2 linked regions of the Aquabacterium sp. OR-4 genome follow. The protein of the gene in region 2 interacts with the protein of the main gene of each other region in a pairwise test. Links are inferred from orthologs where the notes say so. Each region holds a gene or a part of one and is shown on either strand. Other genes may lie near its edges.

Region 1 (5,094 bases), on a different replicon or contig from region 2:
CGGTGAACAGCAGCCGGCGCGACATCGGCACCACGCGCAGCAGGCTGCTGTTGCGGATCAGCCAGCCAAAGCCCACCACCGCCACGGCAAAGCTCAGCGGCGTGGGGTCGCCACCCAGCAGGCGCACGCCAAACAGCACATAGGCCACGTTGGTGGTCCAGGGCACGGCCATCATCAGCAAAAAGGCCAGCCACTGCGGCCGGTCTTCGGGCGCGCATTCCTGCACCGCGCGGCCGATCAGCACCGTGGCCCGCACCAGCCAGCCGTAGCCCCACACCGCGGCCAGCAGAAACAGCGGCCCGTAGGCATAGCGCATGCGCGGCAGGCCCATCACCGGCGGGCCCAGGTCGCTGGCCGGGCCGTAGAACGCGGCATGCCAGCCGTTGCTGTAGGCCGCAGCCGTCAGCGCGGCGATGGCCAGCACCGTGAGCAGCACCGCCATGCGGCGCGGCGGCTGCGTGTCGCTGCTGACATAGCGCTGCAGAAACAGCGACCACAGCACCGGCAGCGCCAGGATCACCGGCCAGCACAGCAGCGCCAGCGTGCTCTTGCAGCCGGGCGACACGGCGGCGTGTTCCACCGTGGTGCCGGCAATCCACAGCACCAGCACCACGTTGAGCCAGAAGAACGCGCGCTTGCCCGGAAAGTAGCGCTGCGCATCGGCCCAGCCGGCCACCGCGGCCAGGCCCGACACCACGGCCAGGCGCACCGGCAGGTCGGGGGCCACCTGCCAGGCCGTGGCCAGGCAGGCCGCGGGGTCGATCGCCGGCGTCATGCGCGCCGGCGCATCCGCCGGGCGGCGGGCCGCAGGCCGGGCTGGCGAAGGGGCGGGGACGGGCGTGGCATAGGGGGTGTGCGCCCCGCGGCGGGGGCGGCGCCGGCAGTATCGCGCAGCGGTGTTTCAATCGGTGTCTGCACCGACTGGAGCCTCGGCCATGCCCTCAACCGCCGCCTTGCCACGCGCCGCCGCCTGCCCAGGGCGCTCAGCGGCCCGGCCTTCCACGGCCAGGCCATGACCGGCCCGGCCATGAACGGCCCGGGCCTGCTGCAAACCCTGCGCCAGGGCCGCCAGGTGGTGCTGCACGTGGGCGAGCCCACGGCCGCGCCCAGTGGCCTGAGCGTGTGGCTGATCCATGGCGCCGGCGGCCGCGCCGCGCAGTGGCAGGGCATTGCACCGGCGCTGCAGGCCGCCGGCCACCGGGTCCTGGCGCTGGATGCGGTGGGCCATGGCGACAGCCCGGCGCCCCGGCGCTTTGCGCATTACGCCGGGCCCGAGCTGGTGGCCGATCTGCGCGAGCTGCTGGCCCGGCATGGCGGCGCGCGCAACCGGCTGGTGGCCCATTCCTACGGCTGCTCGCAGGTGCTGGCGCTGCTGTCGCAGGCCGGCGTGGCGCCGCTGCCGCCCATCGACCGCTTGCTGCTGCTGGCCCCGGCCGGCCCCGAGCGGCGGCGGCGCACGCCCTGGATCTTCTGGCTGCCGGTGCCGGTGCTGGAGTGGCTGCGCCCGCAGCTGTCGGCCGGCTTCCATGCCGCGGCCTGGGGCGACGCGGCCGACGCCGCCCTGGTGGCGCGCGAGACCGCGATCAGCGACCGCAACCCGCTGCATGTGATCAAGGCCTTGTTCCGCCAGCGCCTCGCGCTGGATGCGCCGGCCCTGCAGACGGTGCACTGGCCGGTGCAGATCCTGGCCGGCGCGCAGGACGGGCTGACCCCGGCCGCCGGCGCGCAGGCCCTGGCCGCCACGCTGCCCCGGGCCCGCATCGAGGTGCTGTTGCGCACGGGGCACCAGATCCTGCTCGAGCGGCCGCAGCAGGTGATCGACGCGATCCTCGGCCCGGCGGACTGAGCCTGCCGCCGGGCGCCCGGTTCATGCGCCCGCACGAGGCGCCCGGCTTATGCGCCCGGCGCCTAAGCTAACTGCCAAAAGGTGGTTGGCCCGCACCGGCCGGCCGCCCAGAATGCGGGCCTGCCCCATCCACCCCCGGCGGGTGGCTCATGTCTGCACCGCGCCCTGCCGCCACCGTCTGCCCGTGAACTTTCAGCAACTGCGCTCGGCGCGCGAGGCCGTGCGCCAGAACTTCAACCTCACCGCGGTGGCCGGTGTGCTGCACACCTCGCAACCGGGCGTCAGCCGGCAGATCCGCGAACTGGAAGACGAGCTGGGCATCGACCTGTTCGGCCGCGCCGGCAAGCGCCTGACCGGCCTCACCGAGCCCGGCAAGCTGGTGCTGCCGATCATCGAGCGCCTGCTGCTGGAGGCCGACAACCTCAGGCGCGCCGGCGACGAGTTTGCGCGCAGCAACGAAGGCGCGCTGACCATTGCCGCCACGCATTCGCAGGCGCGTTATGCGCTGCCGGCGGCGGTGCGCGACTTTCGCCAGCGTCGGCCCCTGGTGCAGCTGCACCTGCACCAGGGAACGCCGCAGCAGGTGGCACGCATGCTGATCGACGGCGAGGCCGACATCGGCATCGCCACCGAGGCCCTGGCCCAGTACGACGAGCTGCTGGCCCTGCCCTGCTACCGCTGGACGCACACCGTGGTGGTGCCGCCCGGCCACCCGCTGGCGCTGGAGGCAGCGGCCGGCCAGGGCCTCACGCTGCAGCGTCTGGCGCAGTTTCCGCTGGTCACCTACGAGTCGGGCTACACCGGCCGTGCGCACATCGACGAGGCCTTCGCCAAGGCCGGCCTCACGCCCGAGATCGTGCTGGTGGCCATGGACGCCGACGTGATCAAGACCTATGCCGAGCTGGGCCTGGGCGTGGGCATCGTCGCGGCCATCGCCTTCGACGAGGAGCGCGACCCGCACCTGCGCGCCATCGACGCCCGCCACCTGTTTGCCGCCAACATGACCCGCCTGGCCATCCGCCGCGGCGCCTGGTTGCGCCACTACGTGTTCGACTTCATCACCACCTTTGCGCCACCGCTGACCCAGCAGATGGTGCAGCGCGCCCTGGTGGCCGAGCCGGGCGAGGCCTTCGAGCTGTAGGCCGCCGCAGGCTGCATGCTGCAGCCGCTGCGGCGGCTTCTGATGGCGGCGCCTAGATGGCCGCCGCCGGGTCGTCCACCACCGCGCCATCGGCACCGGCCACGAAGCGCGTGACGCGCCGGGCCTTCAGCCAGGCCCGCTGGCCGGGGGCCAGGTTCAGGCTGTCGCGCAGGGCCTGCCAACGCGCGCGGGGCAGTTCCACATCGACATAGCTGCCGTCGTCGCGGCGAAACTCGAGCCGGGTCACCGGCCCCAGGGTCAGCACCTGCACCAGCTCGGCCGGACAGGCGGCGTGCTCGGCGGGGGGCGCGGTGGTGAGCTCGGCAGCGTCAGGCTGGCCCAGCACATCCAGCTCGTGCGGGCGCACATAGTGCACGTCGCCCTCGGCCGCGCCGGCGGCGCCGCCCGGGCCATGGCCGCTGTGGCCTACCCGGCCGTGGAACAGGTTCACGTCACCCAGAAACTGCAGCACAAAGGGCGTGGCCGGGCGGTCGTACACCTCGTCGGGGCTGCCCACCTGCTCGATGCGGCCCTCGTTCATCACCACGATGCGGTCGGCCACTTCCATGGCCTCGTCCTGGTCGTGGGTGACGAACACGCTGGTCACATGCATCTCGTCGTGCAGGCGGCGCAGCCAGCGGCGCAGCTCCTTGCGCACCTTGGCGTCCAGCGCGCCGAAGGGCTCATCGAGCAGCAGCACCTGGGGCTCGACCGCCAGCGCGCGGGCCAGCGCAATGCGCTGGCGCTGGCCGCCCGACAGCTGGTGCGGGTAGCGCTCGGCAATCCAGTCGAGCTGCACCAGCTTCAGCAGATCGGTGACCTTGGCGCGGATCTGCGCATCGCTCGGCCGCGTGCTCTTCGGCCGCACGCGCAGGCCGAAGGCCACGTTCTCGAAGATGTTCATCTGCGGGAACAGCGCGTAGTGCTGGAACACGAAGCCCACGTTGCGCTCGCGCACATCGGCGCCGGTGGTGTCGGCGCCGTGAAACAGCACCTGGCCGCTGTCGGGCACCTCCAGCCCGGCAATCATGCGCAGCAGCGTGGTCTTGCCCGAGCCCGAGGGGCCCAGCAGTGCCACCAGCTCGCCCGAGGCGATGCTGAGGTTGAGGTTGTCGCAGACCTTCAGGCGGCCGAACTGCTTGTTCAGCGCACGTACTTCGATGCTCATTCCAAAGGCTCCTTGGCCGCGCGCAACTGCTGCTCGAGCCGGCGCTCGACCCACAGCTTGAGCACCAGGGTCACCAGCGCCAGGCCGGCCAGCAAGCTGGCCACGGCAAAGGCCGCGGCGAACTGGTACTCGTTGTAGAGAATCTCGATGTGCAGCGGCAGGGTGTTGGTCTGGCCGCGGATGTGGCCCGAGACCACGCTGACCGCGCCGAACTCGCCGAACGCCCGTGCGTTGCACAGGATCACGCCATACAGCAGCGCCCACTTGATGTTGGGCAGCGTGACCCGGCGAAACACCTGCCAGCCGCTGGCGCCCAGCACCACGGCGGCTTCCTCCTGCTCACGGCCTTGCGCCTGCATCAGCGGGATCAGCTCGCGCGCCACGAACGGGAAGGTGATGAACACCGTGGCCAGCACGATGCCCGGCACCGCGAAGATCACCTTCAGGTCATGCGCCTGCAGCCAGGGGCCGAACCAGCCCTGCAGGCCGAACACCAGCACATACACCAGGCCGGCGATCACCGGGCTCACCGAGAACGGCAGGTCGATCAGCGTCAGCAGCAGGCTCTTGCCGCGGAACTCGAACTTGGCAATGCACCACGCGGCGGCCACGCCGAACACCAGGTTCAGCGGCACGCTGATCGCCGCGGCCACCAGCGTGAGCTTCAGGGCGCTGACGGCATCGGGCTCGCGAATGGCTTCCAGGTAGACCTCGACGCCCTTCTTGAACGCCTCGACGAACACCGCCACCAGCGGCACGAACAGAAAAAGGCTCAGAAAGGCCAGCGCCACGCCGATCAGCGTGAAGCGCAGCCAGGCCGGTTCTTTGGTGGCCACCTTGACAGGACCATGGGATGTCATCTTGGTTGCTCGCAAAGCACAGGTCGAAATCAAGCAGTCGCCGCGGAACCGGCTTCGCCGGGCCGCTGGCGGCGCCCCC
Region 2 (7,190 bases):
TGCTCAGCGCCATGGAAGGCGCCGGCAAGACCATCGACGACGACGAGCTGCGCGAGGCCATGGCCGAGAAGGGCCTGGGCACGCCAGCCACGCGCGCGCAGACCATCGAAGGCCTGATCACCGAGAAGTACATGCTGCGCGAGGGCCGCGAGCTGATCCCCACGGCCAAGGCCTTCCAGCTGATGACCCTGCTGCGCGGCCTGGACGTGGAAGACCTCACCAAGCCCGAGCTCACCGGCGCCTGGGAGCACCAGCTGGCCGAGATGGAGCATGGCCGCCTGAGCCGCGAGAAGTTCATGGAGGGCATCGCCGCCATGGCCGAGCGCATCGTCAAGAAGGCCAAGGAGTACGACCGCGACACCATCCCGGGTGACTACGCCACCTTGAAGGCGCGGTGCCCCAACTGCGGCGGCGTGGTGAAAGAGAACTACCGCCGCTTCACCTGCACGGGGGCCGAGGGCTCGACCGGCGCCGGGCCGTCCCAAGCCGGTCGAACCCCCTCGGGGGGCGGGGCCGGTATTCCGGCACCTGGGGGCGCCGAATCAGAGGGTTGCGGGTTCAGCATCACCAAGATCCCGGCCAGCCGCAGCTTCGAGCTGGCCGAGGTGGAAACCTTCCTGACCGACAAGAAGGTGGGCCCGCTGGAGGGCTTCCGCTCCAAGGCCGGCTGGCCCTTCACCGCCGAGCTGAAGCTGGTGCGCGACGACGAGATCGCCAACTGGAAGCTCGAGTTCGACTTTGGCGACGATGCCAAGGCCGGCGAGGGCGAGGGCGAGGCGGTGGATTTCTCGGGCCAGGAATCGCTGGGCAACTGCCCCAAGTGCAAGGGCCATGTCTACGAGTACGGCAGCAACTACCTGTGCGAGCACGCGGTGGGCGCCAACGTGACCTGCGACTTCAAGACCGGCAAGATCATCCTCACCCAGCCGATCAGCCACGACGAGGTGGGCAAGCTGCTGCGCACCGGCAAGACCGCCCTGTTCGACGGCTTCGTCTCCAACCGCACCAAGCGCAAGTTCAAGGCCATGCTGGTGTGGGACGAGAAGGAGGGCAAGGTGGGCTTCGAGTTCGAGCCGCGTGGCGACAAGGGTGCCAAGGGCGCCCCCGCCGCCAAGAAGACCGCCGGCCGCAAGGTGGCCGCGAAGAAGGCCGCCTGACCCGTGACCTGGCCCTGCCTGCGCGCCGCCGGTGCGCAGGCCTGCGTGCTCGACATCAGCGTCTCGCCCAACGGCAGGCGCACGGCTGCCGAGGGCTGGCACGACGGTGCCTTGCGCGTGCGCCTGGCCGCGCCGCCGGTGGATGGCAAGGCCAATGCCGCGCTGCTGGCCTGGCTGGCGGAAGCCATCGGCTGCCCCAGGCGCGATGTGAGCCTGCTGCGCGGCGACACCGCGCGCCGCAAGCAGCTGCGCATCGAGCGGCCCGAGGCCGAGCTGGCTGCGTGGCTGGCGAAGCTGGGCTTGCCCAGGCCCGAATGACCCGCCCGCCGGCGCTGCGGTGATCCACACCGCCAGCGCCCCGGGCCGCGGCATCATCGGCGCTTCATGACGCATCTCATCGCCTACAAGCTCCTGTCCATCGTGCTGGCCGTGGCGCTCGGCTGGCTGGCCGGGCGCATGCGCTGGCTGGGCGAGCCGGCCGCGCGTGCGGGCGATGCCGATCCGGCGCGCATGCTGGGCAACGCGGCCTTCTACATCTTTGTGCCGGCGCTGCTGATGCGCACCACCGCGCGGCTGGATCTGGCGGCGCTGCCGCGCACCACGCTGCTGGCCTTCTTTGTGCCGGCCATCGCGGTGACGCTGGGGGTCTATGCGCTGGCGCGCTGGCAGGCCGCACGCCTGCCGGCCGCCGCCGGCAACCTGGACGAGGCCGAGCGCCGCGCCGCCATGCCGGCCGTGCGCGCCTTTGCGGTGGTGTTCGGCAACTCGGTGCAGGTGGGCATTCCGGTGGCCACGGCCCTGTTTGGCGAAACCGGGCTGGGCATCCACGTCACCCTGGTGAGCCTGCATGCGCTGGTGCTGCTGACCCTGCTGACCGTGCTGGTGGAGCTGGACCTGGCGCGCGCCCGCTCGGCGCACGAGGCCTCGGCCAGCCTGCTGCGCACGGTGCGCATCACGGTGCGCAATGCCGTGATCCACCCGGTGACGCTGCCGGTGCTGCTGGGCCTGGCCTGGAACCTGACCGGCTGGCCGCTGCCGGTGCTGGCCGACGAGGTGCTGCAGCTGCTGGGCACCGCGGTGGCGCCGCTGTGCCTGGTGCTGATCGGCCTGTCGCTGGCCTACACGCGCCTGCATGGCGCCCTGGGCACGGCGCTGGGCATCACGCTGGCCAAGCTGCTGCTGATGCCGGCCGTGGTGCTGGTGGTGGCGCACTGGGGCTTCGGCCTGGGCGGCGTGCCGCTGGCCGTGGTGACGATGATGGCCGCGCTGCCCACCGGCAGCAATGCGCTGATCTTTGCGCAGCGCTACCGCTCGCAGGAGGCCGAGGCCACCGCGGCCAGCGTGCTGTCGACGCTGGGCTTCGCGTTCACCGTGCCGCTGTGGCTGGCGGTGCTGGCCCGGCTGTGAGCGGCCGCGCCGCGCCGGGCTGAGCGGCCGCACAGGCTGAAACGCCGGCCGGCGGCCGGTGCCGGCGAGTTTGGGACAATCAGGGCATGAACCCGAACGAGCTTCCGGCCTACATGGCCCACGTGGGCGCGGCCGCCCGCGCCGCCGCCACCGCCATGGCCGCCGCCTCCACGGCGGCCAAGAACGCCGCGCTGCGCGCGCTGGCCACGGCGCTGCGCGAGGCCGGCCCGGCCCTGCAGGCCGAGAACGCCAAAGACCTGGCGGCGGCGCGTGCCGCCGGCCTGGCCGAGCCCATGGTCGACCGGCTGAAGCTCACGCCGGCCGTCATCGACACCGTGGCCGAAGGCTGCGAGCAGATTGCCGCCATGCCCGACCCGATCGGCGAGATCAGCGGCGTCAAGCGCCGGCCCAGCGGCATCAGCGTGGGCCAGATGCGGGTGCCGCTGGGCGTGTTCGGCATGATCTACGAGAGCCGGCCCAACGTCACCATCGAGGCCGCCAGCCTGGCCATCAAGAGCGGCAATGCCTGCATCCTGCGCGGCGGCAGCGAGGCCCTGCACAGCAACCTGGCGCTGTGGAAGCTGGTGCAGGCCGCCCTGGTGCAGGCCGGCCTGCCGGCCGACGCGGTGCAACTGATCGAGACCACCGACCGCGCCGCCGTGGGCCGCCTGATCGCCATGCCCGAGTACGTGGACGTGATCATCCCGCGCGGCGGCAAGGGCCTGATCGAGCGCATCAGCGCCGAGGCGCGCGTGCCGGTGATCAAGCACCTCGATGGCAACTGCCACACCTATGTGGATGCGCAGGTCGACCTCGATCTGGCGGTGAAGGTCACCGACAACGCCAAGACGCAGAAGGTCAGCCCCTGCAACGCCACCGAGGGCCTGCTGGTGCATGCCGATCAGGCGCAGGCCTTTCTGCCGCGCATCGGCGCGGTGTTTGCGGCCAAGGGCGTGGAGATGCGCTGCGATGCCGCGGCCAAGGCCATCCTGGCCGGCGTGCCCGGCGCGGTGGTGGTGGACGCCACCGAGGCCGACTGGGCCACCGAGTACCTCGACAAGATCATCAGCGTGAAGGTGGTGCACAGCCTCGATGAGGCCATCGCCCACATCAACCGCCACGGCAGCCACCACACCGATGCCATCCTGACCACCAACCACCCGAACGCGATGCGCTTTCTGCGCGAGGTCGATTCGGCCAGCGTGATGGTCAACGCCAGCACGCGCTTTGCCGACGGCTTCGAGTACGGCCTGGGCGCCGAGATCGGCATCAGCACCGACAAGTTCCACGCCCGCGGGCCGGTGGGGCTGGAAGGCCTCACGTCGATGAAGTGGGTGGTGCTGGGCCAGGGCGAGGTGAGGACATGACCCCCCCCGAAGCGCCTTCGGCGCCTCCCCCCAGGGGGCGCCACCCTTGGCCCGGCAGAGCCGGATCCGCGATGGCCGCTGGGCTGCTGGCGTGAGCGGCGGCCGCATGGATTCGCGCACTGCCCTGGTTCTGTTCTCCGGCGGCCAGGATTCCACCGCCTGCCTGGCCTGGGCGCTGGACCGTTACGCCCGCGTCGAGACCATCGGCTTCGACTACGGCCAGCGCCACCGCATCGAGCTCGATTGCCGCCAGGTGCTGCGCCGTGAACTGGCCGCGCAGTTTCCGCACTGGGCGCCGCGGCTCGGTGACGACCATCTGCTCGACCTGAGCCTGCTGGGCCAGATCAGCGACACCGCGCTGACCCGCGAGCGCGCCATCGCGCTGCAGGCCAATGGCCTGCCCAACACCTTCGTGCCCGGGCGCAACCTGCTGTTCCTGACCTTTGCCGCCACGCTGGCCTACCGGCGCGGCGCCAGCGTGCTGGTGGGCGGCATGTGCGAGACCGATTTTTCGGGCTACCCCGACTGCCGCGACAACACGCTCAAGGCCCAGCAGGTGGCCTTGTCGCTGGGCCTGGACACGCCGATGAGCATTGAGACGCCGCTGATGTGGCTGACCAAGGCGCAGACCTGGGCGCTGACCCAGGGCCTGGGCGGCGATGCGCTGAACGCGCTGATCGTCGAGCACACCCACACCTGCTACCTGGGCGAGCGCGGCGCGCTGCACGCCTGGGGCCATGGCTGCGGCCAGTGCCCGGCCTGCGCGCTGCGGGCCGCGGGCCATGCGCAGTGGCAGGCCGCCCGTTGATGGACGCCGCCCGCTGATGGACGCCGCCTGGATGCCCGCCGGCCTGCCCTGGGGCTGGATCTGCCTGCTGCTGGTGCTGGGCCTGTGGATGCTGGGGGCGCGCAACCGCATCGTGGCGCTGCGCGGTGCGGTCAGCGCGGCCTGGCAGCAGGTGGATGGCGTGGTCAAGGCGCGCCAGCAGCTCATCGGTGCGCTGCTCGACGCCGCGCTGCCGCGGCTTGATTCCGAGCGCGGCGCGGTCGATGCCGTGGTCGGCGCGCAGATCCAGGTGGCCACGGCCGCCGAGGTGCTGCGCAAGCGGCCCACGCGCGAGGAGCCCGCCGCGGTGCTGGCGCGCGCCGAGATCAGCCTGACCTCGGCCCTGGTGCGCCTGGTGGCGCTGGTTGAAACGCATGGCGAGCTGCGCTTCGACCCGCAGGTGCAGCCCTCGCTGCGCGCCCTGGGCGAACTGGCGCCGCGCCTGGCCTTTGCCCGCGAGAGCTTCAACGAGGCGGTGCTGCGCTACAACGCCGCGATCGACCAGTTTCCGACCCGCCTGCTCAACGGCGTGTTCCGCTTCGAGCGCGCCGGCACGCTGTAGCCGCGCAGCGATGGCGGCCCGCGCGCAGCGGGTCAGCGCTCGGTCATCACCGAGGCGGTGGCCACCAACTCGTCAAACAGGGCCAGCGAGGCCTGGCCCGACACGGCATACGGGTCGAGCTCGGGCTTGGGCGAGTACTTCAGCAGCAGGGCCGGGTTCAGCCGGGCCATGTTCACCAGGCCCATCGACCAGCCCGAGAAGCGCCGCTCGCTGATCTCTTCATAGTGCAGCAGCTCCACGTCGGTGTGGCGCGGGTCGCGGGCGATCTTCAGGTAGACGCGGTTGACGGCGGTGCGGCCGCCCTCCAGCGCCTGCATGAAGATGCCGCTGGCCGGGCAGTGGCACAGCAGGCCGGTGATGCCCTGCGCCGGGTTGTTGTCCTTGCACTGGCGCAGGATGCTGGCCATGGCCTCGGCATCGAGCGGGCTGGTGCTGCGGCTGGCGTACATCAGGCGAACGAGCATGTTCAGCGCTCCTGGCTTTTCTTGGGCAGCAGCGAGAGAAATTCGCGCCGCAGGTTGGGGTCCTTCAGGAAGGCGCCACGCATCACGCTGTTGACCATCGCGCTGTCGTTGTCCTTCACGCCGCGCCAGTGCATGCAGAAGTGGTCGGCCTCCATCACGATGGCCATGCCGTCGGGCTTGACCCGCTCCTGCAGCGCATCGGCCAGCATCACCACCGCCTCTTCCTGGATCTGCGGCCGGCTCATCACCCACTCGCACACCCGGGCGTACTTCGACAGGCCGATCAGGTTGCTGTGCTCGTTGGGCAGGATGCCGATCCACACCCGCCCGAGGATCGGGCACAGGTGGTGGCTGCAGGCCGAGCGCACGGTGATCGGGCCCACGATCATCAGCTCGTTCAGGCGCGAGAAGTTCGGAAACTCGGTCACCGAGGGCATCGGGTGGTAGCGGCCGCGGAACACTTCCTCGACAAACATCTTGGCCACGCGCTGGGCGGTGTCGTGGGTGTTGTGGTCGCTGGCGGTGTCGATCACCAGCGCCTGCAGCACCTTGTGCATCTCGCGCTGCACCTCGGCCTTCAGCTCGTCGAGCTCGCCATCGCGCACATGGGCCGAGATGTTGTCGTTGGCGTGGTAGCGGCAGCCGGCGTTCACCAGCCGCCAGCGGATGCGCTCCGAGGCCGGCATCCGCGCCAGTTCTTCCTCGCTCAGGGCCGGTCGGTGGGCCAAATCGGGTGCCGTCATGGTGGACAGGTGTCGGGTGGGCAGGCGCGCATTGTGGGCCGGCGCCCGATGGCCGCGTGGGCGTGTGGCTTCGCAAGCGGCCGTCGGGGCTTGCAGCCGGCTTAGACTCGCCGCCCATGTCTGCGCCTGCCCCACCCCTGTCGCGCCTGCTTGATGCCGTGGCCGATGCAGTGGCCGCGGTGCGCGCCGGGCGCTCGCTCAACGAGCCGCTGGCGGCCTGCCCGGCCGAGCTGCGCGCCGGCACCCAGGCGCTGGCCTTCCACACCCTGCGCCACCTGGGGGCGGCCCAGGTGCTGCGCACGGCGCTGGCACCCAAGGCGCCTCCGCCCAAGGTCGACGCGCTGCTGCTCACCGCGCTGGCCCTGCTGTGGCCGGGCGAGGCGCCGCTGCCCTATGCCGCGCACACGCTGGTGGATCAGGCGGTGGGCGCGGCGCGCAAGCGCACGCCGCAGGCGGCCGGCTTTGTCAACGCCGTGCTGCGGCGCTTTCTGCGCGAGCAGGCCGCGCTGGTGGCCGCGGCGCAGGCCCGGCCCGAGGCGCTGCACCAGCACCCGGCCTGGTGGATCGAGCGCGTGCGCGCCGACTGGCCCGACCGCTTTGCCGCGCTGCTGGCCGCCGCCAACCGGCCGGCGCCGATGGTGCTGCGGGTCAACGCACGCCAGGG

What was found. Proteins that work in one complex are often made in the same cells at the same time.
Region 1: the proteins of N4G63_RS02595 (region 2) and N4G63_RS23380 interact in binary tests that used the Escherichia coli proteins (3 or more experiments, as listed by UniProt). The link is inferred for Aquabacterium sp. OR-4 from one-to-one orthologs.

Annotation. Positions count from the first base shown.
Region 1 is NZ_JAOCQD020000003.1:302,668-307,761, forward strand. What follows is about bases 2,098-5,094. They hold N4G63_RS23380 (sulfate/molybdate ABC transporter ATP-binding protein), read right to left. Parts: upstream 4,156-5,094; coding sequence 3,040-4,155; downstream 2,098-3,039. Other genes in these bases: N4G63_RS23375 (CysB family HTH-type transcriptional regulator), read left to right, coding at 2,098-2,987; cysW (sulfate ABC transporter permease subunit CysW), read right to left, coding at 4,152-4,991. In the rest of the region: N4G63_RS23365 (histidine kinase N-terminal 7TM domain-containing diguanylate cyclase), read right to left, coding at 1-775; N4G63_RS23370 (alpha/beta fold hydrolase), read left to right, coding at 1,013-1,846; more of N4G63_RS23375, read left to right, coding at 2,031-2,097. UniProt on the Escherichia coli protein: Part of the ABC transporter complex CysAWTP involved in sulfate/thiosulfate import. Responsible for energy coupling to the transport system.
Region 2 is NZ_JAOCQD020000001.1:638,911-646,100, forward strand. Bases 1,797-4,790 are described here. They hold N4G63_RS02595 (glutamate-5-semialdehyde dehydrogenase), read left to right. Parts: upstream 1,797-2,650; coding sequence 2,651-3,931; downstream 3,932-4,790. Other genes in these bases: N4G63_RS02590 (AEC family transporter), read left to right, coding at 1,797-2,564; queC (7-cyano-7-deazaguanine synthase QueC), read left to right, coding at 4,038-4,739; N4G63_RS02605 (LemA family protein), read left to right, coding at 4,756-4,790. Also shown: N4G63_RS02580 (DNA topoisomerase III), read left to right, coding at 1-1,157; N4G63_RS02585 (DUF167 domain-containing protein), read left to right, coding at 1,161-1,475; more of N4G63_RS02590, read left to right, coding at 1,542-1,796; more of N4G63_RS02605, read left to right, coding at 4,791-5,319; N4G63_RS02610 (BLUF domain-containing protein), read right to left, coding at 5,352-5,783; folE (GTP cyclohydrolase I), read right to left, coding at 5,786-6,526; 16S rRNA (cytosine(967)-C(5))-methyltransferase RsmB, read left to right, coding at 6,643-7,190. UniProt on the Escherichia coli protein: Catalyzes the NADPH-dependent reduction of L-glutamate 5-phosphate into L-glutamate 5-semialdehyde and phosphate. The product spontaneously undergoes cyclization to form 1-pyrroline-5-carboxylate.